3 regions of the Nonomuraea sp. NPDC050536 genome follow, and region 3 is predicted to be linked to each of the others. Evidence: riboswitches for the same ligand, from Rfam matches in the RefSeq annotation. Region 3 holds a riboswitch; each other region holds the start of a gene.

What was found. A riboswitch is a leader RNA that binds a small molecule or an ion and turns the genes downstream of it on or off. The one in region 3 is predicted to bind thiamine pyrophosphate.
Region 1: it holds a riboswitch for thiamine pyrophosphate, as region 3 does, so the genes downstream of both, ACIBHX_RS42335 (purine-cytosine permease family protein) here and thiO (glycine oxidase ThiO) in region 3, are expected to answer to the same signal.
Region 2: it holds a riboswitch for thiamine pyrophosphate, as region 3 does, so the genes downstream of both, thiC (phosphomethylpyrimidine synthase ThiC) here and thiO (glycine oxidase ThiO) in region 3, are expected to answer to the same signal.

Annotation. Positions count from the first base shown of each region.
Region 1 is NZ_JBITHD010000022.1:77,259-86,607, reverse strand. Features, by position in the region: gene ACIBHX_RS42375 (sensor histidine kinase) at 1-667, opposite strand, end outside; gene ACIBHX_RS42370 (response regulator transcription factor) at 664-1,353, opposite strand; gene ACIBHX_RS42365 (hypothetical protein) at 1,448-1,627, shown strand; gene ACIBHX_RS42360 (DUF6412 domain-containing protein) at 1,624-1,842, shown strand; gene ACIBHX_RS42355 (YidC/Oxa1 family membrane protein insertase) at 1,897-2,538, shown strand; gene ACIBHX_RS42350 (ATP-binding protein) at 2,522-2,953, opposite strand; gene ACIBHX_RS42345 (PAS domain S-box protein) at 3,096-4,952, opposite strand; gene ACIBHX_RS42340 (methylated-DNA--[protein]-cysteine S-methyltransferase) at 5,026-5,598, shown strand; gene ACIBHX_RS42335 (purine-cytosine permease family protein) at 5,564-6,877, opposite strand; TPP riboswitch at 6,867-6,980, opposite strand; gene ACIBHX_RS42330 (rhodanese-like domain-containing protein) at 7,059-7,382, opposite strand; gene ACIBHX_RS42325 (Fpg/Nei family DNA glycosylase) at 7,390-8,268, opposite strand; gene ACIBHX_RS42320 (TenA family protein) at 8,309-8,914, opposite strand; gene ACIBHX_RS42315 (GPP34 family phosphoprotein) at 8,938-9,349, shown strand, end outside.
Region 2 is NZ_JBITHD010000019.1:117,936-127,284, forward strand. Features, by position in the region: gene ACIBHX_RS39830 (MFS transporter) at 1-23, opposite strand, end outside; gene ACIBHX_RS39835 (alkaline phosphatase family protein) at 26-1,639, opposite strand; gene ACIBHX_RS39840 (S8 family peptidase) at 1,645-2,793, opposite strand; gene thiC (phosphomethylpyrimidine synthase ThiC) at 2,893-4,458, opposite strand; TPP riboswitch at 4,451-4,564, opposite strand; gene ACIBHX_RS39850 (PucR family transcriptional regulator) at 4,679-6,112, opposite strand; gene ACIBHX_RS39855 (DUF917 domain-containing protein) at 6,109-7,137, opposite strand; gene ACIBHX_RS39860 (DUF917 domain-containing protein) at 7,168-8,217, opposite strand; gene ACIBHX_RS39865 (hydantoinase/oxoprolinase N-terminal domain-containing protein) at 8,210-9,349, opposite strand, start outside.
Region 3 is NZ_JBITHD010000003.1:301,181-310,529, forward strand. Features, by position in the region: gene thiE (thiamine phosphate synthase) at 1-539, opposite strand, end outside; gene ACIBHX_RS11410 (Rv2175c family DNA-binding protein) at 517-891, opposite strand; gene ACIBHX_RS11415 (NAD(P)/FAD-dependent oxidoreductase) at 922-2,085, opposite strand; TPP riboswitch at 2,144-2,262, shown strand; gene thiO (glycine oxidase ThiO) at 2,252-3,349, shown strand; gene thiS (sulfur carrier protein ThiS) at 3,346-3,546, shown strand; gene ACIBHX_RS11430 (thiazole synthase) at 3,539-4,294, shown strand; gene pknB (Stk1 family PASTA domain-containing Ser/Thr kinase) at 4,492-6,390, shown strand; gene ACIBHX_RS11440 (hypothetical protein) at 6,425-7,444, shown strand; gene alc (allantoicase) at 7,431-8,384, opposite strand; gene allB (allantoinase AllB) at 8,385-9,349, opposite strand, start outside.

The sequences.
Region 1 (9,349 bases), on a different contig from region 3:
CGGCTCCGGCCAGCGTGTCGGCGACCAGGTCGGCCAGCCCGACCCTGGCCGTGGACAGGCGCAGCGCGCCGGCGTGGATCCGGGACAGCTCGAAGAGGTCGTCGACCATGCCCGACAGCCGCTCCACCTCCAGCTTGATCTGGGCGTGGTAGCGGCCGACGGTCGCACGATCGGACACCACCCCGTCCTGCAGCGCCTCGACCATGGCCCGCATGCCCGCCAGCGGCGTGCGGAGGTCGTGGCTGACCCAGGCCACCAGCTCCCGCCGCGCCCCTTCCAGCGCCTGCTCGCGGGCGTAGGACTCCTCCAGGGCGTTGGCGATGGTCTGCAGCTCGGCGGGCAGCCCGTGCGGAGCGGTGAACGGCATCGAGCGGATCGCGTCCACGAAGCGCCTGCTCTCCATGAGCACCCGGCGGGCCAGTACGAAGGCCACCCCGAGGCCGACGAGCCCGCCCACGGCCACGACCATCAGGACGACGTCCTGCGCCTCACCCCCGATGATCATCTTCAGGATGATCACGATCACGCCCGCCAGCGTCGCCGCCACGGCCACCACCACGGCCAGCGCCAGCATGACCCCGATCGACCGGGTGCGCAGCAGCCACATCGCCAGCAGGCCGATGAACGCCACCACGAGCCCGGACAGCAGGGCGGGAAGGACGATCATGGCACTGGCTCGTACCTGTATCCGACGCCCCACACCGTGACGATCCGCCGCGGCTCGGTGGGGTCCGCCTCGATCTTCTCGCGCAGCCGTCTGACGTGCACGGTCACCGTGGAGGTGTCGCCGAAGGACCAGCCCCAGACCTGGTCGAGCAGCGCCGAGCGGCTGAAGGCCTGCCGCGGGTTGCGCATCAGGTACGCCAGCAGGTCGAACTCCCTGGCGGTCAACATGATCTCCGAGCCGTCCAGCCGTACCTCGTGCGCGCCGACGTCCACGACCAGGTCGGCGTCGCGCAGCACGCCGGTGCCGCCGGTGACCGCGGCGCCCCTGGCGCGGCGCAGCACCGACTGCACGCGCAGCGCCAGTTCCCGCGGGCTGAACGGCTTGGTCACGTAGTCGTCGGCGCCGGTCTCCAGGCCGACGACCCTGTCGATCTCCTCGCCGAGCGCGGTCAACATGATCACCGGGACCGGCCAGCGCTCGCGCAGCTTCTTGCACACCTGCAGCCCGTCGACCTTGGGCAGCATGAGGTCGAGCACCATCAGATCCGGCGGGCTGGCCAGCGCCCTGCGCAGCGCCTCGGCGCCGTCGCCCACGCACTCGACGCGGTGCCCGTCGCGCTCCAGATAGCGCGCCACGACCTCGGCGACCGTGGGGTCGTCGTCGACGACCAGGATGCGGGTGTCCACACCCTCACGGTACGGCGTGCGGGCCCGGTTCCCATATGCACGTCATTGGTTCGTAAGCGTCGCGGATCATCGCGGAAGGACGTACGGTAGGCACATGAGTCGAGTCATCATGCTCGTCATCGGCGCAGCGGCCGCCCTTTTCGTGCTGTTCACCTTCATCCTGCCGCTGATCATGGGCCTGCTGAAGCTGGCACTGCTGGTGGCCGTCATCGGAGTGATCGTCTTCATCGCCGTAAAGGTGATGAGCAGCTCGGGATCCTCCTCGTCGCGGTGACGCTGTTCCTCCTTGACCCCTGGATCATCGGGGTCACCATGCTGGCGGTCCTGCTCCTGGTGGAGTGGGCCGCCAGATTGCTGCCGCTCGGCGCCGGGCGATCGACCGCGTTCCCGCTGAGCTACGCGCGGCGCACGGCGTTCCAGCGCCAGCGTGATCCAGACGCGGCGGGCAGACCGCGTCCACGAGCGCCATCACCCAGCCCCGCTCTCTGATTCCAGCGGGGCTCGTCGATCGAGCCCGTCAACCTCTCATGAAACCAAGGGCTCATGATCGATTCTCTTGTCACGTTCATCGTCGGCCTGGCCGGTGGCAACGCCGCCCTCGCCATCGTCGTGTTCACGCTGGCCGTACGGCTAGCCATCCTGCCGCTGAGCGTCAAGCAGGCCCGCGGCGCCAAGCTGAAGGAACGCCTGGCGCCGAAGCTGCGCGAGCTGCAGAAGCGGCACGGGCGCAACCCGGAGCGGCTGAGCAAGGAACTGACCGCGCTCTACGCCAAGGAGGGCAGCTCACCGTTCGCCGGGATCCTGCCGGGGCTGGCGCAGTTGCCGTTCATGTGGGTGATGTTCCGGGTCGCCACGCATCCGACCGCGCTGGCCGGCCACTACCTGTTCGGCGCGCCGCTCGGGCAGCCGATCGCGGGCGTGGTGGCGAGTTACGGTCTACTCAGTTGGCCAATTATGGTCTTCGTACTGCTGATCGTGGCGACGGCGCTGGTGGCCTGGTGGTCGTCGCGGCGGATCACGGTGACGCAGGACCAGCCGGCCTGGATGCGCAGGCTGCTGCCGCTGCTGCCGTTCACCTCGGTGCTGGCCGCGCTCTGGCTGCCGCTGGCTGCCGGGCTCTACCTGCTGGTCTCGACGACGTGGGCCACGACCGAGCGGGCAGTGCTGGCTACCCGGCCTCTTTGAGCGCGGGTGCGCGCCCGTTCACCGATCCGTTCGGTGCGGGCAGCACCGCCCAGACCGTCGTGGTGTCGCCGTCGTGGCGAACCCCCCAGCTCTCTGCCACGTACTCCACGATGCCGAGCCCCCGGCCACCCAGCGAAGACAGGGTCGGCCGGCCGGCGCGCGGCTCGGTGGCGGCTCCCCCGTCGCTGACGGCGACCTCGACGTGGTCGTCGCTCCACAGCCAGGCCACCCGGACCATCCCGGAAGGCAGTGGATGCGCGTGCCGCAGAGCGTTGCTGAGCAGTTCGCTCACCACGAGCACGGCATCGTCGATGGCGCCGGTGGAGACCCCGCTGTCCTCGAGATCGTTGCAGAGACGCTGGCGGGCGACGGCGACGCTCGACGGTGCGTATGGCAACAGCACCACGCTGGACACGCTCACCTCCCCGCTCCCAGTGCCCCCCGCGGGCACACTCCCCGGTACGACCGAAATGCCCCGTTCCCCATTCCCAGAAACCGCATCTCGATCACAGCTTGTACACATTGGACGATAGATCAGCGGATCCGTGACCACCTCGTTACCGCTTCGGTGTGTCGGATCCGGTATGCAGAACAACTCGCATCCGTGTCCCTCCGCCGGGCCGCGGATGGGCCGTCACGTCCCCGCCCTGGGCCCTGGCCAGGCTGCGCACGATGTAGAGCCCGAGCCCGACTCCGCCGAAGCGGCGCCTGTCGCCGCTGTCGACCTGGACGAACCGCTCGAAGACCCGCTCTCGGTCGTTGGGCGCGATGCCGAGGCCCTCGTCGTCCACCACGACCACCACGTGCTCGTCCTCCGGCCACGCCTCGACGCTGATCAGCCCGCCCTGCGGCGAGTACTTGAAGGCGTTCTCCAGCAGTTGCCCCAGGATGATGTCCGTGGCCAGCGCGTCCCCGCTGACGTACGGCAGGCCGTCCGGGATGACCACCTCGACCCGATGCCGGTCGGACAGCACCGGCAGCCCGAGCGTGGCGGCGTGGATGCGCTCGCCCAGGTCGAAGGTCTCGATGCGGACGGCCAGCTCGTCGGCCCCGGCCCTGGAGCCGAGCAGCAGGTGGTCCATCAGGTGCCCGAGGGATTTGGCCCGCTCGGCGATGGTGTGCACGGCGGAGCGGCGCTCCAGGTCGGTCAGCTTGTCCCAGCGGGAGTCGAGCGTGCTGGCGAACCCGCGCACGATCGTGATCGGGGTGCGCAGTTCGTGGCTGGTCGTGGCCAGGAACAGGTCCTTGGCCTCCTCCAGCTCCTTGGCCCTGGTCACGTCGCGGAAGTCGACGACCACCTCGCCGGTCTCCTCGATCCTGGCGCTGACGACGTCGAGCCAGCGGCCGGTCTCCAGCTGGAAGGTGAGCTTCTCCCCGGGCTCGGGCAGCGGGAAGGGCGGCGGCCCGCCCAGCACGGCGTCGGCGGTGAAGGCGGTGAGCTCGGCGGCGGCCGGGTTCCACTGGATCACCCTGCCTTTCCCGTCGAGCACGGCGATGCCGTCGGCGCTGGCGTCGAAGACGGCCCGCTCGTGCGCGCGCTGCCGTACCGCGTCCTGGTAGGCCACCGCGTTTCCGACGGCGATGCCCGCATGGCCGGCCAGCAGTTCGAGCAGTTCGAGCTCGACGTGTCCCGGCTTGTCGCCGGCGAACAGGGCGTAGAGCGCTCCATAGGGGCGGCCACCCACGGCGGCCAGGCCGAGCGCGATCGTGTGCAGGCCGTCCAGCTCGGCCCAGACCAGGTCGTCGAGCCCCTGCGATTCCAGCATCACGGTCTTGCCGGCGCGTAACAGCTTGCCGACGAGGCTGCTGCGCAGGTCGGTGGTGGTGTCGCGGATGGAGCCCGGCAGCTGGTAGGTGCTGACCAGGCGCAGCCGTTCACCCTCGATGAGCACGAACCCGCCGGCATCGGCGCCGGTCAGCTCGGTGAGACTGGCGGAGATCCGGTCGAGTACGGCGGGCAGCTCCAGCTCGGCGTTGATGTCGCCGACCACGTCGGTGAGCCGGCGCACGAGCCTGGCCCGGCGCGCCATCCGGTGCTTGGCGCTCTCGTCCACCTCGGTCAGGTGGTGCACGCACACGTAGCCCACGACCGAGTTGCCCTGGCGCAGGGCGCTGGTGTCGACGCGCAGGTCGAGCAGCGCGCCGTCGCTGCGGAACCGCTTGGTGCGCAGCGAGACCTGACCGCCCGTGCGCACGCGCTCGAGCACCGCGTTGTGCTCGGCGGTCAGCTCCTCCGGCACGATCGGCGCCCTGCGGCCGAGCATCTCCTCGGCGCTCCAGCCGAAGAGGCGTTCCGCGGCCGGATTCCACACCAGGACCGTCTGGTCCCTGTCGAGCGCGACGACGGCGTTGGGCGAGCTGGCAAGCACCGCACGGGCCAGCTCGTCGTCACCTCCGGCCCTGTCGTCCCCCACACCTCCATAGTGCCCGTGCCATCGCGCCGACGTCGGCGGATCCGTCCGATACGCTGCCCGAGGGGGTGAGGGTATGTCGGCTGACGACCTCGATGCGCTGTTGCGGGTGACATCGGGCACGTATCGGGGCGAAACTCCGCCCGACATCGCCTTCGGCACCTACGACGGCGCGGTCGGCAGGCTCGTGCTGGCCATGACCGCGAGGGGCATCGTGGCCTGCAGCTTCGAGCCAGAGAACAGCGTGTTCGAGCAGCTGAGCCGGCACGTGGGCACCTTCATCGGGCCGAACCCCGGGCGGCTCGACCCGGTGCGCAGGGAGCTTGACGCTTACTTCTCCGGGCGCCTGCGGACCTTCGCCACGCCGGTGGACCTGGCGCTGGCCACGCCGTTCGCGCGCACGGTGCTGCAGAAGACGATGGCTGTGCCGTACGGCACGGCCATCGCCCTGGAGGAGATCGGCGAGCGCATCGGGCGGCCGCGCGCGCTGCGCGCGGTCGGCAACGCGGTCAACGCCAACCCCGTGTGCGTGATCGTGCCGTCGCACCGCGTCGTGCGTGAGGGCGGCGAGCTCGGCGACTACCCCGGGGGCGCGGCCGCCAAGCGCCACCTGCTCAACGTCGAAGCCCGCGCCTTGGCAGGCCGATAGCCAGCGTCACCAGCGCTGCCACCAGCGCCGCGCCGAGCGCGCCGTTCATCCACGGCTGCCTGATCGCATCGCGCATGGGCTGCCAGAAGGCGTCCCATGCCTCGACGGTCGGCGTGGACGTGGTCAGCCAGTAGGCGACGAACCCCAGCGCCCAGGGGATCAGCATGGACCAGCGGGCGGGCGCCTCCTCGGAGGTGTCCCAGTTCCTGGCCCCACCGAGCAGGAAGTAGTCGACGGCCAGCACGGCGAACATCGGCACGAACACCGCCCCGATCACGCCGAGGAAGGCGCCGTAGGAGTTCACGTCCACCAGCAGGGCGATCCCGACGGTGATCACGCCGATCGTGCCGGAGAGAATGCGCCGGTCGATCCGAGGCAGCAGGTTCTGCAGCGACATGGTCGTGGAGTAGTTGTTGGCGAAGGACTGGTCGGTCTCGCGCAGGATCAGGATCGAGAAGAACAGCACTCCCAGCGGCGCCGCGATGAACGGTGTGAACCCCTCGCCCATCGCCACCGCGTAGATCCCCAGCCCCAGGCAGGCGACCTGGGCGATGCTGTAACCGCCGACCACGCCGGTGAAGGCGGCTCCGCTGGAGCGCGAGTGCCGGGCGAAGTCGGCCGCCATCGGCACCCACGACACCGACAGCGCGATCACGTAGTCCACGGCGGGCGCGAACGCCGTCCAGGATCCCCCGCTCTGCGGAGGGGCCTCCCGCAGGAACGCCACGGCGAACCAGACGAGCGAGACGATCACTCCGATAGTGACGTAGCGCCGCAGGATCCTGACCGCTCCCAGCGGCCAGATGGTTAGCGCGGTCGTGAGCGCCCCCGCCGCGATCACCAGCAGCCAGTACGGCACGGCCGCCCCGAACACGGCCTGGGCGGAAGTGGCGATCACCCAGAGCTCGAAGGCGCCCCAGCCGAGCATCTGCACGATGTTCAGCGCCGTGGGCAGGTAGGAGAGCCTGGCTCCGAACAGGCCGCGGAGCAGGACCATCGCCGGCCGCCCCGTCTGGGTGCCGGGGATCGCGGACAGGCCCACCATGGCCGATCCGATCAGGCTCCCGACGACCGCCGCGACCAGCGCAGCGGGCACCGAGAGCCGCAGGCCCTTGATCGGTTCGAGGAGCAGCAGCGCTCCTGAGAAGCCCAGGAGGCTGACGCCGAGGTTGGCCCACAGCGCCCCCTGGTCGAGCACGCCGAGGGTCTTGGGCGGCGGAGCGCCCTCGAGGGTCAGCGGAACTTCGGCATGCTTCGCATCATCGACGACGTCCGTCATCGCACTCTCCCTACGCCGGCATTACCCGGACAGGTTCATGCGGTCGGCAGCAGCGGTATCTGCCCTCTCAGCCTGGTTGCCCCAAGCTCCCGCGGTTCAGCTGTGATCGCCCGCCGGTTTGTCCTGGCGTGCGCCCCTATGATGCACCATTCCCCCTCGGGCAACTACCCCCCGGGGAGAGCTAGGCCACGAAGGGCGGCTGACCGGACTCGCTGACCATCTGCTTGCCGGAGGCCTCCCAGGACTGCATGCCGCCGCCCACGTTGACGGCCTCGTGCCCGAGCTGGGTCAGCCACGCCGCGACCTGGAACGAGCGGCCGCCCACCCGGCACACCACGTAAACGGTGCGGTCGGCGGGGACCTCGTCCACCCTGCCCTGGATCTCGGACATCGGGATGTGCACGGCCTCGGGCGCGTGTCCCGCCACCCATTCCTCCTGCTCGCGCACGTCGAGTAGGTAGCCGTCGGCCGGGAAGTCGCCGGCTTCGATCTCGGGAACCGTCATGCTTCCATCATTTCAGCAGCTTGGACATGCGGCGGTCGGCCAGCGGCTTCCCACCGGTCTGGCAGGTCGGGCAGTACTGCAGCGAGGAGTCGGCGAACGACACCTCGCGGATCGTGTCGCCGCACACGTCGCACGGCTGCCCGGCCCTGTTGTGCACGCGCAGCCCGGACTTCTTCTCGGCCTTGAGGTCCTTGGCCGCCAGCCCGTGCGCCCGCTCGACGGCGTCCCTGAGCGTGGTCACGATGGCCTCGTGCAGGTCGGCGACCTGTGCGTCGGTCAGCGAGGACGCGATCTTGAACGGCGACATCTTCGCCGCGTGCAGCACCTCGTCGGAGTAGGCGTTGCCGATCCCCGCGATCACCTTCTGGTCGCGCAGCAACCCCTTGATCTGCGTACGGCTACCGCCCAAGATCCCCTTGAGCACCTCGACCGTGAACGCCTCGCCCAGCGGGTCGGGCCCGAGCGTGGCGATGCCGGGCACCTCATGCGGATCCTTGGTGACATAGACGGCCAGCCGTTTCTGCGTGCCCGCCTCGGTCAGCTCGAACCCCGGCGCCAGGCCCAGCTCGTTCGGCGACAGCCGTACCCGGACCGCGAGAGGACCCTTGCCGGGGCGGACCGGCTTGGCGCCGGACAGATCCTCCCTCCAACGCAGCCAGCCCGCCCTGGCCAGGTGGAAGATCAGGTGCAGCCCGTCACAGTCCAGGTCGAGGAACTTGCCGTGCCTGGACACGGCGGTGAGCGTCAGGCCGCTCAGCGCGCTGACCGGCGGATCGAAGGTCTTCAGCGCCTGGAAGGCCACCACGTCGACGCCGAGGATCGAGTGGCCGACGGCCCGCTCGCGCAGGAAGTCGGTGAGCGATGCCACTTCGGGAAGTTCCGGCATGCCACCAGGGTAAGGGCACTGTCCACAGGCTGTGGACGGGTTAGGGCACGTCCCAGAACGCCAGCTCGTGCGCCATGCCCTGGGTGAACAGCTCCCTGGCCCGTCCCTGATCGGGGGCGGCCTCGTCGATCATCTGGGCGATGCGCTCGGCCAGCGTCGCGAACCCCGGGTCGGCGTAGGTGTCCACCCAGGCCCGGTAGCGCGACTCGGCCGGCGGGTTCTCGGCCAGCTTCCTGCCGAGCATCGAGTAGCCCCACATGCACGGGTAGAGCGCGGCCAGGCCCTCGGCGTAATCGGCCGCCGCGTCGAGGAGGAAAGCGGTGTAGGCCGCGCAGGCGGGCCCCTTGACCGCGCCGTCGAGGTCGGCGCCGAACTCCGCCGACATGGACCTGTGCAGGTTCAGCTCATCGTGGAAGGTGGTGTGCGCCAGGTCCACCAGATCGCCCAGGTGCCCGGCGGGCGCCTGCCAGGCCAGCCGGGAGAACACGCGCACGTAGTCCAGCAGGAACAGGTAGTCCTGCTCAAGCCACGACCGGAACACCGGCTCTGGCAGGTCGCCGCGCCCGATCCCGGCGACGGTGGGGTGCGCGAGCTGCTTGTCCAACAAAGGAGTGCCGAGCGCGTGCAGGTCCGCTGAAATAGCCATAACCGCACGTTAATGTCTTGAGCATGACTGTGACGATCGCGGAGGAACTGCTCCTACTCGCCTACACCGAGGAGGAGGGCAAGCCCGTCATCAGCGGCGTTCAGCTCGACACCGCGCTGGCGGGAGCCCTGCTGGCCGAGCTGGCGGTGACCGAGCGGGTGGAGCTGTCGAAGAAGAAGGTCGCGGTCAGGGACGCCACCCCGCTCGGCGAGGCCGAGCTCGACGCCGCACTGGCCCGCATGTCCGAGGACGGCAAGGAGCGCAAGCCGGCGTGGTGGGTGCAGAAGCTCCAGTCGGGCAAGCTTCGCAACCGGCTGCTGACCGGGCTGGCCGAGCGCGGCGTCCTCAGCGAGGAGCACCGCAAGGTGCTCGGCATGTTCCCCTCCACCCGCTGGCCCGAGGCCGACCCCTCCGTCGAGCAGGAGGTCCGCGACC
Region 2 (9,349 bases), on a different contig from region 3:
AGGCCGATGGTGGACAGGTACACGGCTATCCCACGGTGATCGTCAGGTCGTCGAGCTGGGCCTCGAGAAGGCTGGCTGTGCCGTTGTCGGCGGCCTCCACGCGCAGCCTGATGGTCTTGCCGGCGTAGGCGGACAGGTCGGCACCGCCCTGCTGCCAGGCTCCCGGCTGTTCGACCCCCGACCCTGCCTTGTCGAACAGGGTCGATCCGCCGACCACGCTGACGCGCAGGTGGTCGTCGGAGCCCGAGTTGTCGCCCGCCGCGAAGCTGTAGGTGAACGTCAGCCTGGCTCCCGCGGGCACAGTGATCTCCGGCGAGTCGATCGTGGTCGCGCCGCCGTCCACATCGTCGGCGCCTGATGAGCTGCCCGCCGCCGCGCCCGTGACCAGGCAGGTGGTGGAGCAGGCCAGCTGCATCGGCTTGTTCGACGACGCCGAGACGGTCTGCTCCGCCCCGCCCCGCTCCCAGCCGCCGGTGGAGGCGCCGCCGCCCACGGTCCAGCCCTTGTCGGACTCGAAGTCGTCGGCGAACACCGTCGTGCCCGTCGCCGAGATCCGCCACGAGAACGTGGCTGAGGCGGTGGCGCCGGAGGCGTCCCTGGCGGTCGCCGTGACGGAGGAGGTGCCGGTCGCCGTCGGCGTGCCGGAGATCAGGCCGGAGCCGCTGATCGACAGGCCGGCCGGGAGCCCGGTGGCCGACCAGGTGTAGGGGGTGGCGCCGCCGGTGGCGCCCAGCTGGAGTGACACGACCTTGCCCGTGGTGCCGCTCTGGTCGCCCGGCAGGGTGACGGCGAACGCCGATCCTGTCGTCCAGACGTCGGTGATGGGCGACTTGTCCTTGGCGTTGCCGAGGGCGGACAGGCCGTACATCTCCTCGATCGTGCGCAGCACGGTGTAGTGGTTGATCTGCGTGCCCGACTCGTAGCCCGGCTTGACGTGCTCGCCGACGAAGGTGGTGAAGATCTTGTTGACCGAGGTGAAGTTGTCCTCGTCGAAGGTCTGGACGAGCAGGCTGTTGTGGGTCTTGGCCCACTGCGCGTAGGCGTCCAGGTGGTTCTTCAGCCACGTGTCGCCGGTCTTGGTGGAGCAGTCGTGCATGTCGTCGCACATGTCGGGGATCACGAACGAGACCGTGGGCAGCTTGCTGAAGTCGGTGGGGAACTGGCTGTAGGGGACGTGGTATCCGGAGCCCTTCACGGTGGGGAAGTCCACCCAGGGGGCGTGCTTGCGTACGTACCTGCCGCTGGAGCAGCCGGTGTAGCCGGCGCTCGGCAGGCCCTCCGAGTAGGCCTTGAACGTCAGGCCCGCCTCCAGCAGCTGCTGCCCGAGGTTGGCGACGGTGAAGTCCTTGGGGCAGGAGTCGTTGGTGACGCCCTGCTGGGAGCCGGAGAACAGGGCGAGGTAGTTGGGCTGGCTCGGGTGGGTGACGCCGAAGGAGTTGGTGAACAGCGCGCCCTGGGAGGCCAGCTGGTTCAGGTACGGCGCGTTCGAGCTGCCCTTGACGGTGGAGTAGTTGGTGTTCTCGAAGATCACCACCACCACGTGGTCGTAGCGGGGTATCGCCGGGGCCGCGGCGGCGGTGCCGGCGGTGGGGGTCACGAGGAGCAGCGCGCCCGCTGCGGCGGCGAGGGTGAGGCGCATGGGGGTCAACCTCCTGTCGTAGTGGCGGGGTCGATGTACAGCAGCCGGTTGGGCGTGCCCGATCCGGGGTTGGCGATCTTGCCGGGGGTCGCGGACGTGACCAGCGCGTCCTGCACCGCGGCGGGGCTCGCGCCGGGGTGTGCGGCCAGGTATATCGCCGCCGCCCCCGTCACGTGCGGCGCCGCCATGGAGGTGCCGCCGATGGTTCTGGTGGCGGTGTCGCCGCTGTTCCAGGCCGAGGTGATGGCGACCCCCGGCGCGAACAGGTCGGTGCAGGAACCGTAGTTGGAATCCGAGGCCCGCCGGTCGCGGGAGTCGGCGTTGTCGACCACGATGGCCTCGCCGATCCGTCCTGGCGAGTTACGGCAGGCGTCGGTGTTGCCGTTGCCGGAGGAGACCACGTAGGTGACGCCGGAGGCGATCGACTTCCTGATCGCGGTGTCCTCCGTCTTGCTGGCGCCGCCGTTGAGGCTCATGTTGACCACGGCCGGCTTGGCCGCGTGCGCGGTGACCCAGTCGACGCCGGCGATGATCTGCGAGGCGGTGCCGTGCCCCGAGCAGTCGAGCACCCGGACGGCGACCAGCTTGACCTGCTTGGCGATGCCGTAGTCGGCCCCCCCGACGGTGCCGGCCACGTGCGTGCCGTGCCCCGCGCAGTCCTGGCCGTCGCGCCCGTCGCCGACCTCGTCGGCTCCGATCGAGGCGCGCCCGCCGAACTGGACGTGCGTGGGCCTGATGCCGGTGTCGAGCGTGTAGACGGTCACGCCCGCGCCGGCCGAGGGATAGCTGTAGGAGTGGTCGAGCGGCAGGTCGCGCTGGTCGACGCGGTCCAGGCCCCAGGAGGGCGGGTTGGGCTGGGTGTCGCTGGCGGTCACCACGCTGTCCTGCTCGACGAGCACGACCCGGGGGTCGGCGGCGAGTTCGGCGGCCTGCGCCGCCGACATCCTCGCGGCGTAGCCCTTGACTGCGCTTGTGTAGACGTGGTCGACGTGGCCGCCGTGCCTGGCCGTGAGGTCGGCGGGGCTGCCGTCCTTCAGCGTGACGAGGTAGCTGCCGGGGACCGGGTAGGCGGCCTCGATCACCGTGCCGTGCGGCGGTGGTGGCGTGGGAGTGAGGGCGAGCGCCGCGAGCGCGGCGCATAACAGGTGCGGCATGGCCTTCTCCTGACAGGCGGGTTGACAAACCCGACCTAAACCCAAGATCTCCGGCAGTGGTGTCACAACCACGCCACTGGCGCGTCTGCGCCACCCGCCTCAGTCGATGGGGGTGATGGGGAGGTCGTGGCTGATCCGCATGGAGCAGAACTTCGGGCCGCACATCGAGCAGAAGTGGGCCGTCTTGGCGGGCGCCGCGGGCAGGGTCTCGTCGTGGTAGGCACGGGCGGTGTCCGGGTCGAGCGCGAGGTTGAACTGGTCCTCCCAGCGGAACTCGAAGCGCGCGCCGGACAGCGCGTCGTCCCACGTCTGCGCCAGCGGGTGTCCCTTGGCCAGGTCGGCGGCGTGGGCGGCGATCTTGTAGGTGATCACGCCGGTCTTGACGTCGTCCTTGCCCGGCAGGCCCAGGTGTTCCTTGGGAGTGACGTAGCAGAGCATGGCCGTGCCGTACCAGCCGATCATGGCGGCGCCGATGCCGGAGGTGATGTGGTCGTAGCCGGGGGCGATGTCGGTCACGAGGGGGCCGAGGGTGTAGAAGGGGGCGTCGTCGCAGAGCTCGCGCTGCAGGTCGACGTTCTCCTTGATCTTGTGCATGGGTACGTGGCCGGGGCCCTCGATCATGACCTGGACGTCGTGGGCGCGCGCGAGCCCGCTGAGCTCGCCGAGAGTGCGCAGCTCGGCGAACTGGGCCTCGTCGTTGGCGTCGGCGATCGAGCCGGGGCGCAGCCCGTCACCCAGGGAGAAGGCCACGTCGTAGGAGGCGAGCAGCTCGCACATCTCCTCGAAATGCTCGTACAGGAAGCTCTCCCGGTGGTGCGCCAGGCACCAGGCGGCCATGATCGCGCCGCCGCGCGAGACGATGCCGGTCTTGCGCCCGGCGGTGAGGGGCACGTGGGCCAGCCGTACCCCCGCGTGCACGGTGACGTAGTCGACGCCCTGCTCGCACTGCTCGACGAGGGTGTCGCGGTAGATCTCCCACGACAGCTCCTCCGGGCGCCCGTCGACCTTCTCCAGCGCCTGGTAGATCGGGACGGTGCCGATCGGCACCGGTGAGTTGCGGATGATCCACTCGCGGGTGGTGTGGATGTCGCGGCCGGTGGACAGGTCCATGACGGTGTCGGCGCCCCAGCGGGTGGCCCAGGTCATCTTCTCCACCTCCTCCTGGATGGAGGAGGTGACCGCGGAGTTGCCGATGTTGGCGTTGATCTTCACGAGGAAGTTGCGGCCGATGATCATGGGCTCGGATTCGGGGTGGTTGACGTTGGCCGGGATGATCGCCCTGCCCGCCGCCACCTCGGTGCGGACGAACTCGGGCGTGACGCCCTCGCGGACCGCGACGAACTCCATCTCCTTGGTGATCTGGCCGCGCCTGGCGTAGGCGAGCTGGGTCACCGGCGCCCCGGTGGCGCGCAGCGGGTGCCGCCGCTCGCCCTGGAGCCCGGCCGGCACGGGCCTTCCTCCGTAGCGCGCGACGTCGCTCCGGTCGAGGATCCACCCCTCGCGCAGCGGCGCCAGGCCCCGGGCGACGTCGACCTGCACGTCCGGGTCGGTGTAGGGCCCGGACGTGTCGTAGAGCGTGACGCTCGTGCCGTCGGACAGGTGCACCAGCCGCATCGGCACGCGAAGATCACCAGAGTAGATCTTGGAAAAGCACGCGTCGCTCATCGCGGAAACTCCCTTCGCCGGCATTACCCGGAGCAGGTTCTGGCGGTCGGCGGCTGATGTAGCCGTCCTCTCAGCCCGGTCACACCGGGCTCCCGCGTTCGGTCGGCGCCCACCGTAACCCGGAACACCCGGGTCCGCGCAAGGGGCGGCGCGTATGCCGTCCGGCAGATTTCAGCGGAGCCACGGACTGGTCACCTGGTCCGACCTGCCATGACCGGAGCTAGGAGGGGGAGGTGCTGACGCGGCAGGCCAGGTGGAGGGCGAGGCGGGTGTCCGCGTCGGCGAGGTCGACGCCGAGGAGGCTCTCGATCCTGGCGACCCGCCGGGCGATGGTGTTGCGGTGGACGCCCAGCACGGCCGCGGCCTCGATCAGGGAGGACTCGGCGTCCAGGTAGACCGTGAGCGTTTCGACCAGTTCGGGCGAGAGGGTGGCCAGGAGCGATCTGGCCGCGGGCACGAAGGTGTCGGTGCGGGTCCAGGCGAGCAGGAGCTGGGCCAGCCCGAGCCGGTCCACGTGCAGGAACCTGCCCGTCTCCGCCCGGGACCCGGCCAGGCGGGCGGCGTCGCGGGCCTCCGACAGGGTGCGGGCGATGCCGCCGGGGCCCGGGTGCGGCCTGGCCATGCCGACGAGCAGGTCCAGGTCGGCCAGGTGGCGCTGCGCCTGCCGTACCCCGGCGGCGAGCCGATCGACGGCGTCGGTGCCGGGCTCGGCGGTGGTGGTCACCCACGCCACCCAGCCGCCGTCCTCGGCGACCACGACCGCCTCGATCCCCTCCGCGGCCAGGGCGGAGACGATGTCGCTCGTGGAGGTCACCACGTCGACGGGCCGGCTGGCGCCGAAGCGGATGCCGGTGTGCCAGCCGTCCAGCGCCCAGCCCGCCTCGGCCGCGCGCCTGCGCAGCGACGGGCCCGCGTCGTCGCCCGACTGGAGCAGCTCGCCGAGCAGGCCGGAACGGCGGCGGGCGTCGCGCTCCAGCTCGACCCTGCGCAGCGCGAGCGAGCGTTGCGCGGCTCCCGCGGCCACGGCCAGGACCTCCTCGTCGCCCGCCGTACCGGGGCTGACCAGCCAGAGCTCGGCGCTGCGGCCGTCGGGGGCGAGCACGGGCACGGCCACGCCGCCGCCCGCCAGCCGCTGGCGCACCGGCAGCGCGACCCTGACCTGCGCCGTCACCGCGGGGCCGAGCAGCGCGGCGCCGTCCCTGGCCAGCACGGTGACCTCGGCGTGCAACACCTCGCTGGCCCTGTCGCGTAGCTCGGCCAGGGTGAGCCCGCCCGCGTCGAGCACCTGGTGCGCGGCCAGCACGCGCCGGGCCACGTCCACCTCCGGTGCCGCGAGCAGGACGGCCAGCCGTACCGCCGTCTCCAGCGGATCGCCCAGGCAGCCGAGCACGGGCGTGCGCAGGCGGTCGGCCAGCAGCAGCGTGCCACGCAGCAGCGGCTCGTCGCCCGGCACGACGAGCGCGGCGGCTCCTGCCTCGGCCGCGCGGTTCAGGTCGGCGTCCAGCCGCCACCCGGTCCGCTCCCCGTCGAGACGTACGGCCAGCGCTCCGAGGAAGGGCTCGGTCACGGACACGCCGGTGACCTGGCGCCCGCTGTCGAGGGGCCCGCCCAGTACCACGAGGTCGGCCCGGTCGAGCAGGTCGGCGACGTTCATGCCGGACCCTCCATCAGCCGTGGTGGCACGTCGATGCCGAAGGCGGCGGGCGAGACCTGGGCCAGCTTGTCCGTGCGGCGCCAGAAGGCCGGGCAGGGCAGCTGCAGCACCTCGACGCGCGGCCCGCGCACCACCTCGTCGCAGCCGAGCGGCCGGCCGGTCCTGGCCTCGAGCAGGCAGATGACGTCAGGCGTGGTCGCGACGGGGACGCCGTCGGCGAAGACGGCCTGGAACTCGTTCTCCATCTCCACCCGCAGCACCGGACCTCCGTCGCCGAGCACGCTGACCACGCCGCGGCCGCCCGGCTGCCTGATCACCTCCACGACGCGGCCCGTCCCGAGCGACCGCCCGCCCAGCGCGGGCGCGCGCGGCGCCCGCTCCGGCAGTGCGAGCATGGTCCTGCCCAGCTCGAGCGCGCGGGCCAGGCCACCGACGATGGCCAGCGCGGGCAGGTCGGCCACGCGGATCGGCCAGTGCGCGAACGCCGCCCAGCCGCCCGCCGCCTGCACCGCGCCGTGCATGAGCTTCTCCCCGGCCTCCGGGTCGTAGCTGTCCATGATCGTGGTACGGCCGGCCGAGTCGACCAGCGCGTACGGCCCGGCCTGGACGCCCTTGCGCGAGGTGGATGCCTGCCCGAGCCGGGGGAAGGCCCGGCCCATCAGGTCGGCGTCGACCACGGGCAGGCCGCAGGTGAGCACCGCGAGGCCGTTGCTGCCGCCCGCCTCGATCGACATGATCGCGTCCACCCGGCTGCCGCTCCACCGGGCGACGGCCGCCACGGCCGCGGCCATCTCCTCGCCGGTGGGCGGCTTCTCCTCCAGCATCCCGGTGGCTCCGGCCAGCCCGACCGGGACGAGCAGCGCATCAGGCGGCAGCTCGGCGGCGGCCATGAGCTCGACGGGCCCCCGGCGCAGCCTGGCCCGCAGCAGCCGCATCAAGGTCACCGTGGCGCCGCCACCGCCGGAGCCGAGCAGGACGCAGCCACGTTCGAGCGCGGGCAGGTCCTGCTCCCGGATCTGGCTCATCTCTGGACGATAAGGCACCTTTCGCAGGCGTCAGATGAGGGGTACCGGGTCCAGGTCGTAGCCGAAGTACCTGGGGCCGACCAGCATCAGCCCCTCGGGGGTGCGCCAGCGCGGGTCGCACGGCGCGGCCAGGACGGTGACGCGCTGGCCGTACCGCAGGGTCTCCGTCGTGATCGGGTCGCCGGTCTGGGTGTCGAGTACGCAGATGAGGTCGGGCGTGCTGGCCACGGGGGTGCCGTCCAGTTCGGCGAGCAGGTGCTCGTTCTGGAACGACAGCCGCAGCTCGCCGTCCCCGGACAGCCGGGCGATGCCGCGGGCGAACCCGCCGACGGTGCGCCGCTCCACGTCCAGCACCTTGCCGCCGAACAGGACCCGGCCGCCCAGCCTGGCGGCGACCGCCTGCGGGGCGTCGCCGATGGCGCGGTGCTCGGCGACCAGCTCGCCGAGCTCGGCGCTGAGCGAGATCGTGGCGGGGACCATCGCCTCGCGGGCCTTGGCGCCGTCCATGGCGTACAGGACGGTGGTGGCCGAGCCGCCCATCTCCACGGTGGCCGCCCTGGCCAGGCGCTCGGTCCAGTGGTTGCTGACGGTGTCGATGACCGACCGGTTGCCCTTGTCGTCGGCCATGGCCATGGGCGAGGCGGCCACGCCGTACATGGCGGGGATGAACATCTGCAGCTCGGGGAAGGCGCGGCCCATGCCGTCGGCGTCGATGAGCGGCAGCCCGAGCCGGGCCGCGGCGGCGACGGGGATCAGCGAGTTGACGCCGCCCACCTCGGCGCAGGCGATGTGGGTCGGGCGGCGGCCGAGGTACCCGCAGATGGCCTCGACCGCGGCCGAGATCTCCTCGATCGAGGGCGGCTTCTCCACCATCACCGTGGGCGCGCCCATGCCCGCCACCGGCAGCACCATCGCCTCGTCCGGCACCTCGTCCAGCGGGACCAGCTCGACCGGGCCGTGCTCGCGCAGCGCGGCGCGGGCCATGAGCCGGCCGATGTACGGGTCGCCCCCTCCCCCGGTGCCGAGGATGGCCGCGCCGCGGGCGATGGCGGGCAGGTGCTCGAGTCCGATCTCACGCATGCAGCTCTCCTACGGCCTTGACCTTGATGCGGGTGGCGTCGCCGGGCAGGTAGGGCAGCGGGATCTCGTCGAACTCGACGATGCGCACGCTGCCCGGCCGGGCGCCGCCCGCCACGGCCCGGTCCACGGCCTCCTGTTTGGCCTCGTCCACCACCGCCTCGCGGCGGCCGGGCGGGACCGTGTAGATGCGGTCCACCTCGCCGCCGATCTGGGCGATGGCCGCGCCGATGGCGTTGGCCACCGCGTAGTTGCCCGGCCGATGCACCTCGCCGCAGCCGGGCAGCGCGTCGGGCAGCAGGATCGACCCGCCGCCCACGCCGACCACGGGCAGCGGCTCCGGGCTGGTCCGCATGCGCTCCACGGCCTCGGCCACGTCGTCGGCGATGCGCTTCAGCACCCCGGCGACCATCTCCCGGTCCAGGTGCGCGACGAGGGCGGGGTCGCCCAGCTCGGCCAGCCCGGCGGCGACCGCGATGTCGGTGGCGGTGAGCGTCGAGCCGCCGAACACCAGCGCCCGGCTGGTCAGCTCGTAGCCCACCGAGTCCGGCCCGACCGTGCGCCCGTCGTGGATCCGGCTGCCGCCGCCGATTCCGATGGACAGCACGTCGGGCATGCGGAAGTTCGTCCTGATCCCTGCGACGGTGACCTCGGTGGTGGCCTCGCGGGGGAACGCGCCGTTGAGCACGCCGATGTCGCTGGTGGTGCCGCCGATGTCGACGACCGCGCAGGTCTCCAGCCCGGACAGGACGGCGGCGCCGCGCATGGAGTTCGTCGGCCCTGAGGCGAACGTGGCCACCGGGTAGCGCCTGGCGAACTCCAGGTCCATCAGCGTGCCGTCGTTCTGGCTGAGGTACAGCGGGGCGCTGATGCCCAGCCCCGCCATGGCCTGGGCCAGGCCGTCCACGATCTCGTCGGCCAGCTCGCGCAGCGCGGCGTTGACGATGGTGGCGTTCTCCCGCTCCAGCAGCCCGATCCTGCCGATCTCGTGCGACAGCGAGATCGGCACGCCGGGCAGCTCCTCGGCCAGGATCTCCGCCGCCCGCTCCTCGAACTCCTGGTTGACGGGCGAGAAGATCGAGGAGATCGCCACCGAGCGGATGCCGCGGGCGCGGATGTCCTCGGCGGTACGGCG
Region 3 (9,349 bases):
GACCTGACCTCGTCGAGGTTGTCCAGGTCGATGCCGCCGATGCCGAACCACGGCCGGTCGGTGTCCAGCGACGCCGCGTGCCTGAGCAGCGACGGGCCGGGCGCCGGGCGGCCGGGCTTGGTGGGCGTGGGCCAGATCGGGCCGCAGCAGAAGTAGTCGACGCCCTCCTCCATCGCGGCGGCGGAAGCCTCCGCGATGGAATGGGTGGACCTTCCGATGACCACGTTGTCGCCGAGTATCTCTCGCGCGACGGTCACAGGAAGGTCGTCCTGCCCCAGGTGGAGCACGTCTGGACGGGCCGCGTAGGCGATGTCGGCCCGGTCGTTGACGGCCAGCAGCTTGCCGTGCCGGTCGCAGGCGTCGCGGAAGACCTCGAGCAGCTCGAGTTCCTCGCGCGCCTCCAGCCCCTTCTCGCGCAGCTGGACGATGTCCACGCCCGAGGACAGCACGGCGTCGAGGAACGCGGCCAGGTCGCCGCGTTCCCTGCGGCCGTCGGTGCAGAGGTAGAGCCGGGCGTCAGAAACCGAGGGCTTGGGCACGCCGCTTGACCTCGGTATGACGACCTTCCCTGATCGCCTCGACAGGCGACCCCGGCAGTGATTCGTCTGGGGTGAAGAGCCAGCGCAGCGCCTCGGCGTCGTCGAAGCCGGCGTCCTGCAGCACGGTCAGCGTGCCAGGCAGGCCCTTCATCACGTCCTTCCCGTCGAGGAATACAGCGGGCACCTGCGGCCCGCCTCCTCCCCGGCGTACTCCGAGCAGCTTGTGGTCCTTGAGAAGTTGCTTGGCCCGCCCGAGCGAGAGATCGAGGCGCTTGGCCACTTCGGGGAGCGTCAACCACTCGGCGACGAGCTGGTCTGTCTCCCGGTCGATCTGTGCAACAGAAAGCGTCACGAAACCACAACTACCACACGTCGTCCTTGCCTAAACAACACAATCCCGTAGAGGAACATCGGGATCTACCAGGCGATCCACGTCCATCCGGGCTCCCGAGCCGATGATTTTACGTCCCTGGACGAGGTCCCGCGGACGGTCGACGGCCAGAACCGCGACGAGGGTGTCGTCCTCGCCGAGCCAGACGGCCGACCACTTGCCCTCGGGCTCGCCGCGATACAGCAGGCGGGAGGCGGCGGGATAGTGTCCCGCGTACTGGACCATGTGGCCGAACTGCTCGGACCAGAAGTAGGGCACCGGGTCGTAGACCGTCTCCTCGCCGAGCAGGGTGGCGGCGGCGACCTCGGGGGCGTTGAGCGCGACGTCCCAGTGCTCGACGCGCAGCCGGGTCTGGAAGCGGCGCGACCACCAGTTGGCGCAGTCGCCGACGGCGACGACGCCGGGCATGGAGGTGCGCAGGTGCTCGTCGGTGACGACGCCGTTGTGCAGGTCGATGTCGGCGTCGGACAGCCATTCCACGGTGGGGCGGACGCCGATGCCGGTGACGACCACGTGCGCCTCGACGAACTCGCCGCCGACCAGTCGGACCCCGCCTTCCTCGACGGCGCCGACCATCGTGTCGAGCCGCAGGTCGATGCCCTCGTACCAGGGCTGGGTGCGGGCGCCGATCTCGCTGCCGATGGCCTGGGCGAGCGGGGTGGGGCCCGCCTCGATGACGGTGACGTGGCATCCCGCGCGGCGTGCGGCGGTGGCCACCTCGGCGCCGATCCAGCCGGCCCCGATGATCGCCACCCTGGCGCCCGCCACGAGGCGGGCGCGCAGCTCCAGCGCGTCGTCGAGGGTCCGCAGCACGTGCTGGGGCCCGTCTCCGGGCAGCGTGATCGGCTCGGCCCCGGTGGCGATCACCAGGCCGTCGTAGTCGAGGTCGCCCTCGGTGGTCTCGACCGTGCCCGCTCTGAGCGCCTTCGCGGAGACGCCGGGGCGGAAGTCGACGTTCATCGCGTCCAGGTCGGAGTCGACGAAGCTGGAGTCCGCGTCGCCCAGGAGCACGGCCTTCGACAGGGGTGGCCTGTCGTAGGGGCGGTGCCGTTCCTCACCCAGCAGGATGAGCGCACCGTCGTACCCTCGTGCGCGCAGCGCCTCGACGCTCCGCATGCCTGCCAGCCCGGCTCCTACCACTACGACGCGGTTCACGGTGTTGACCTTAGCCGGGCCGGTGCGAGGAGTGCGCGGGGAGGCCGTAGGCTGGGGTCGTAAGACGCGCGGGAGTCCGGCCGTGACCGGGCTGAGAGGAAGGCTGCCGATCGGGCCTTCGACCGCAAGACACCTGATCCGGATCATGCCGGCGAAGGGAGCGGACGTGCATGTGATCGTGGGTGGCGGGATCGTCGGTCTGACGATCGCCTGGCATCTGGCTCGCCAGGGAAAGCCCGTCACCGTCGTGGATCCCGCACCTGCCTCGGGCGCCTCACACGCCGCGGCGGGCATGCTGGCGCCCGTCAGCGAGGTCACCTACACCGAGGAGCCGCTGCTGCGGCTCGGGGCGGCCTCGCTGCGCCGCTGGCCGGACTTCGCGGCCGAGCTGGCGCAGGAGACGGGCGCGGGCCTGGACTACCGTGCCGAGGGCACCCTGGACGTGGCCTTCGGCGCCGACGACCTGGCGGCCCTGGACGAGCTGGCCGCCTTCATGGACAAGCTCGGCCTGCCGGTCGAGCGGCTGACCGGCCGCGAGTGCCGCCGCCTGGAGCCGATGCTCGCCCCCTCGGTGCGCGGCGGGCTGCTGGCGCCGGGCGACGCCTGGGTCGACCCGCGCCGCGTCACCAGGGCGCTGCTGGCCGCGCTTGAGCGCCGCCGGGTGCCGCTGGTCCTGGCGCGCGCCACCGAGCTCCTGCGCGACGCGGAAAAGGTCCACGGTGTACGGCTGGCCCCGGTCGGACCCGAGCGGCGGGAGCCGTACGACCTGGAGGCCGAGCAGGTGGTCCTGGCGGCGGGGGCGTGGAGCGGCGAGCTGTTCGACGTGCCGGTGCGCCCGGTCAAGGGGCAGATCATGCGGCTGCGCTCCCGCGAGCCGCTGCTGAGCAGGACGGTCCGCGGCAGCGTGCACGGCTCGCCCGTCTACCTGGTGCCGCGCGGCGACGGCGAGCTGGTCGTGGGCGCGACGCAGGAGGAGCTCGGCTTCGACCGGCGGGTGACCGCGGGCGGGCTGTACGAGGTGCTCAGGGACGCCCGCGAGCTGGTGCCTGGCATCACCGAGCTGGAGCTGGGCGACGTGGTGGCGGGGCTGCGGCCCGGCACACCCGACAACCTGCCGATCATCGGCCCGAGCGGCGTCGGGGGGCTCGAGCTGGCCACCGGGCACCACAGGGGCGGGGTGCTGCTTGCCCCGCTCACCGCGGCCATCCTGCAGGGCGAGGAGAGCGAGCTGGCGGCCCTGTGCGCGCCAGGGAGGTTCGCATGAAGGTGACGATCAACGGGGCCGCGCACGAGCTGGCCGAGGGGACGACGGTCGGGCAGGCCGTGCGGGCCTTGACGCCGGCCACCACGGGCGTGGCCGTGGCGGTGAACGACGAGGTGGTCACGCGCAGCTCGTGGGAGAGCACGGCGCTGGCCGACCAGGACAGGATCGAGGTACTGACGGCGGTGCAAGGTGGATGACTTGATCATCGGCGGGGAGAAGTTCTCCTCCCGGCTCATCATGGGCACCGGCGGCGCCCCTTCGCTCGAGGTGCTCGACCAGGCGCTGGCCGCCTCGGGCACGGAGCTGACGACGGTGGCGATGCGGCGGCTGGATCCGGCGGCCCGCGGCTCGGTGCTCGACGTGCTGCGTGAGCGCGGCATCAAGGTGCTGCCGAACACGGCGGGCTGCTTCACCGCCGGCGACGCGGTGCTGACGGCCCGGCTGGCCAGGGAGGCGCTGGGCACGAACTGGGTCAAGCTCGAGGTCATCGCCGACGAGCGGACGCTGCTGCCTGACCCGATCGAGACGTTCGACGCGGCAGAGCGGCTGGTGGCCGACGGTTTCGTGGTGCTGCCGTACATCGGCGACGACCCGGCGCTGGCGCGGCGGCTGGAGCAGGCCGGGTGCGCGGCGGTGATGCCGCTGGGCGCGCCGATCGGCTCCGGGCTGGGCATCCGCAACCCGCACAACATCGAGCTGATCGTGGAGGCCGCGGGCGTCCCGGTGATCCTGGACGCGGGCATCGGCACGGCCAGCGACGCCGCCCTGGCGATGGAGCTCGGCTGCGACGCCGTGCTGCTGGCCACGGCGGTCACCCGGGCTCAGCGACCCGACCTGATGGCCTCGGCGATGAAGCTGGCGGTCCAGGCGGGCAGGCAGGCCTACCAGGCGGGCAGGATCCCGCGTCGCCGCTACGCCAAGGCGTCCTCCCCGATGACCCCTTAGGCGGCCCAGGACGGAGTCGTAACGGCGGGCGAGCGTCACCGACTCGCCGGAAGCGCCGCCCGCGGGCCCTCAGCCCACGACGGCGGGCGGCGATCTCCACGGCTCGCCGTAACATATCGACCAATCCCCCTTGCCAGGGGTAACGGATAAGTACACGAACACCCGCCGGGTAGCAAAAGGGCCGTAAACTCTGGCCCGTGGACACGACGACTGCGGACCCCCTCGTCGGGCGGCTTCTCGATGGGCGTTATCGCATCGAGTCCAGGATCGCCCGGGGCGGCATGGCGACGGTCTACCTCGCGCTCGACATCCGGCTCGACCGCACCGTGGCGCTGAAGGTGATGCACCGCTCGCTGGCCGAAGACCCGGCGTTCGTGCGGCGCTTCATCGGCGAGGCCAAGTCGGTGGCGAGCCTGTCGCACCCGAACGTGGTGCACGTCTTCGACCAGGGCACCGACAACGACGTCGTCTACCTGTCGATGGAGTACGTGCCGGGCAAGACGCTGCGCGACGTGCTGCGCGAGCGGGGCCGGCTGCCGGCCCGTGAGGCGCTCGAGGTGCTGATCCCGGTGCTGGCCGCGCTGGGCGCCGCCCACCAGGCCGGCCTGGTGCACCGCGACGTCAAGCCGGAGAACGTGCTGCTGACCGACGACGGCCGGGTCAAGGTGGTGGACTTCGGGCTGGCCAGAGCGATCGAGGCGACCAACCAGACGCGCACCGGCGTGATGATCGGCACGATCGCCTACATGGCGCCCGAGCAGGTCACGACGGGCGCCGCCGATGTGCGCAGCGACGTCTACGCCGCCGGGATCATGCTGTTCGAGCTGGTGACGGGCCAGCAGCCCTACGACGGCGAGACGCCGATGTCGGTGGCCTACCGGCACGTCCACGACACCGTGCCGCCGCCGTCGTCGGTGATGCCGGGGGTGCCGCCGCTGATCGACACGCTGGTGGCGCACGCGACGGCCCGCGAGCCGCGCGACCGGCCTGCCGACGCCACGGCGATGCTGGTCGAGGCCGTCGACGCGCACCGCATGCTGCCGCGTGTGACGGGCCCGCACTCCCAGCCGAACGCGGTGCCGCGCCACGCCGCACCCAACCCGACCCTCGTCCAGTCCCGCACCGAGATGCACACCGCGCCGCCCGCCCCGCCGCCCGTGGTGGCGCCGCAGCGCAAGGGGTTCAAGCCGAACTGGTTCCTGGTGCTGCTGGCCGCGGTGATGGTGGTGGCGATCGCGCTGACCGGCTGGTTCTTCGCCCAGGCCAAGTACGTGCCGGTGCCCGACCTGATCGGCAAGAACGTGGCGCTGGCCGAGAAGAGCGCCGTCCAGCTCGGCTTCCGGGTGAAGCTGGCCGCCGGCCAGTACGACGACAAGGTCGCCGAGGGCCAGGTGCTCAGCACCGACCCGGTCGCCAAGACCGAGGTGGAGAGCGGCGCGCTCATCACGCTGGTGCCATCGCTGGGGCCCAAGCTGGTGCTGGTGCCCAAGACCGAGGGCATGGAGGAGGCCGACGCCCGCACCGCCATCGCGAAGGCGGGGCTGGAGATCGGGCAGATCCGCCGGGCGCAGAACCTGCAGGTGGCGCGCAACACGGTGGTCAACACCCAGCCCGACGCCGGGGAGAAGGTCAAGGCGGGCACCAAGGTCGACATCACCATCAGCGCCGGGCTGGTGATGCCCGACGTGAACGGGATGCCCAAGGACGAGGCCTACAACTTCCTCGGGCAGCAGGGCTTCCAGGTGCAGGTCAACGAGGTCGACGACGACGCCGAGCCGTGCACGGTCATCGCGCAGCTGCCCAAGGCCAAGTCCGAGGTGGACAAGGGCGCGCAGGCCACGATCACGGTGTCGCGCTGCCAGGACTTCTGGCAGTGGTTCCAGAACGGCAACAACAACGAGGCGACCGACCAGTCCGACAACCGGCTCGTGCCGACCGTGGTGGGCAAGAACGTCAACGACGCCAGGGCCGAGCTGGGGCAGCAGGGCTTCAAGGTGAAGGTGCGCAAGCTGCAGCACGGCGGGGTGGTGCTGTTCCAGCGGCCGCTGCCCAACAGCGAGCGGCCCGCGGGCTCGACGGTCTATCTCTGGGAGTAGGGAACCTGGTGGCGCGTCCGGCGGTATCAGAGGTGTGATCCGTCGATGCGGCCTGCTGCTCCTGCTCGTCCTGTCGTGCGCGCCCGCGCGGGAACCCGCCGCGCCGGCGCCCACACCCGCCCGGCTGGCGCCGCTCGCGCCGCTGACGGGGGTGCCGCCGTCGGGGCCGACGGGGGTGCGGCTGGTGGCGACGGGCGGCGAGCCGTTCGTGTACGACGTCGACCGCCGTGGCAGCACTCCAGTGTCGGGGCTGCCGCGCGGGGACACCTGGGGCTTCGGCGCCGGTGAGCGGGCCGTCATCACGGTGGGGACGCGCAGTCTCTACACACTGGCGCCGGGCGCCGGCCGCGCCCGGTATCTGGCGGAGGGCGACTTCGCGCTTGCGAGCGCCGACGGTGGCGGTGTCTGGGTGCGGTCCGGCGCGCGATGCCGGGAGCTGCGCTTCGACGGCGGGGCCGGGGCGCGGACGGCGGCCTGCGCGGACGGCGTGGATGCCGCCACGCCGCTGGGGCTGCTGATCCGGCCGGAGAACGGGGACATGCGGCTGGCGGATCCCGCGACCGGCAAGGTGCGGCTGCGGGCGCGGCAGATCCTCGCCGTGGCCGGCGGGCAGGCACTGGTCGCCGAGGACGGGCGCCTGGCGCTGGTGGACGTGGCGGGCGGGCGCAGGCGGGCGCTGGACTCCCCGCGCACAGAGGGGACGGCGTCCCACGGCCTGCCCAGCCCTGACGGGCGGTGGATCGCCGTGCCCTTCGGCGATCCCGCCTGGCCGGGGCCGCGGCAGTACCTGGACGTGTGGGTGCTGGAGGTCTCCTCGGGCCGGTGGAGCAGGCTGCCGGGGATGCCGGTGCCCGCCGCGCTGAAGGCACTGTCGGTGTCGTGGCTGCCCGACGGGCGGCTCGCTCTGGCCGGCGCCTTCCCCGCGACGGACGCGGTGCGTCCGGACGACGGCGACTACGCGGGCGTGCTGGCGCTGTGGCGGCCGGGCGATCCGCGCCTCGCGGTCACCCGGCTGCCGTTCGTCCCGCAGGTCGCGTCCGTCATCCTTGCGTGAGCGTGCCCAGCAGGCGGATCCTGGCCAGGCCGCCGTCGGGGTAGATGTCCACGCGCACGCTCGTCACCGGCTCCCGCCTTTCGAGGCGGAAGCGGTGCGGGGTGTCGGGCTGCAGGCGGGTCCTGGGCAGCAGCTCGAACTCCCTGTCGCCGTCCAGCCCGGTCAGCTTGACCTCGGCGGGCGCGTTGAACAGCAGGTTCGTGGTGTCGATCTCGGCCAGGCTGATCACGCCGCGGGCGGCGAGGCGGATGACCAGCCACTCGTTGCCCTCCTGGCGGCGCCGCGCGGTCTCCCAGCCCTCCGCCTGGTGGCGGGCCAGGCCGGGCGCGATGGCGTTGTTGGGCGCGGAGTAGAACTCGTTGGAGCAGGCCGTCACGAGCGCGCCGTTGGCCAGCGCGGCCAGGTCGAGGCCGAGCCCCTCGTAGACGGACAGGTCCGCGCGGACCTCGCCGTGCACGCGCAGCCGGGCGATCCCCCCGTCGGGGAACATGTTCAGCCTGACGTGGGTGTAGCGGCGCTCGCCGGACACCTCGAAGGCGTGCTCGGCGTCGCCCTTCAGCTCGCCGCGCGGCACGATCTCCACCCAGTCGGCGGCCCGCAGCTCGTCCACCGATGGGTGCCCGGGCAGCTCGGTGGCCTCGACGGAGGCGTAGGGCGGGTAGTTGCCCTTGAACCAGGCGGTGTCGATCACCACGCCGCGGATCACGCCGGGCATGCCGAGCCGCACGATCGCCCAGTCGTGGCCGGGCTCGCCGCGCCGTCTGCGGGTCTCCCAGCCGTCGTAGACCTGTCCCTTGTTGCCGAACGTCTCCGCCTGGAACGCGGGCCGCCCCGGCCTGATGAGCGCTTCCTTCTCCGCGAACGACTCGTCGCTCGCGGCCAGGACCGCTCCGCCGTGGGAGCGCAGGGCCAGGTCGGGCAGGGCGGTGAAGCTGGGCATTCAGTGCTCTCCAAACATGAGTTCTCCGTACGGCGCGCCGCTCGGGACCGCCGTGCCGCCGGTGGAGGCGGCGACGACCCGGCCGCGCAGCCAGGTGGTGCGGACGGCGCCGGTGAGGGTGAGGCCGTCGTAGGGCGTGACGGGGTTCTTGTGCTCGAGCCGGCGGGCGTCGACCGGGGTCTGCCCGCCGGGATCGAAGGCGACCAGGTCGGCGTGGTTTCCGGCGACGATCCCGCCCTTGCCGGTCAGCCCGGCCAGCGCGGCGGGGTTGGCCGACATCCACCGGGCCACGTCGCCGAGGGTGTGGCCGCGGCGCGACGCCTCGGTCCAGATCGCGGGCAGGCCGAGCTGCAGGGAGGCGATGCCGCCCCAGGCGGCGGCGAAGTCGGGCACCTTCAGGTCGGCCGTCGAGGGCGAGTGGTCGGAGACCACGCAGCTCAGCACACCCCTGGCCAGGCCGTCCCAGAGCAGGTCCCGGTTGGCCGCGAACCGGATCGGCGGGCAGCACTTGTAGGCGGTCCTGCCCTCGGGCACCTGCTCGGCGGCCAGCGTCAGGTAGTGCGGGCAGGTCTCGGCGGTGATGCGGACGCCGTCGGCCTGGGCGGCCTCCAGCACGTCGAGGCAGTCGGCGCTCGAGACGTGCAGGATGTGCACGCGGGCACCGGTCTTCCTGGCCAGGGCGACGACGCGCTCGACGGCGGAACGTTCCGACGCGCCGGGGCGGGAGTCGAGGAACTCGGCGTAGGACGGGCCCGTGGGTTCGGCCAGCAGGTCGGGATCCTCGGCGTGGACCACCATGAGCCCGCCGAATCCCGAGATCTCCGCCAGCGCCTGCCGTACCTCGTCGTAGGAGAGCTGGGGGAACTCCTCCACGCCCGAGGGCGACAGGAAGCACTTGAAGCCGCGGACGCCGCGGTCGTGCAGGGGGCGCAGGTCCTTGAGGTTGCCGGGGATGGCGCCGCCCC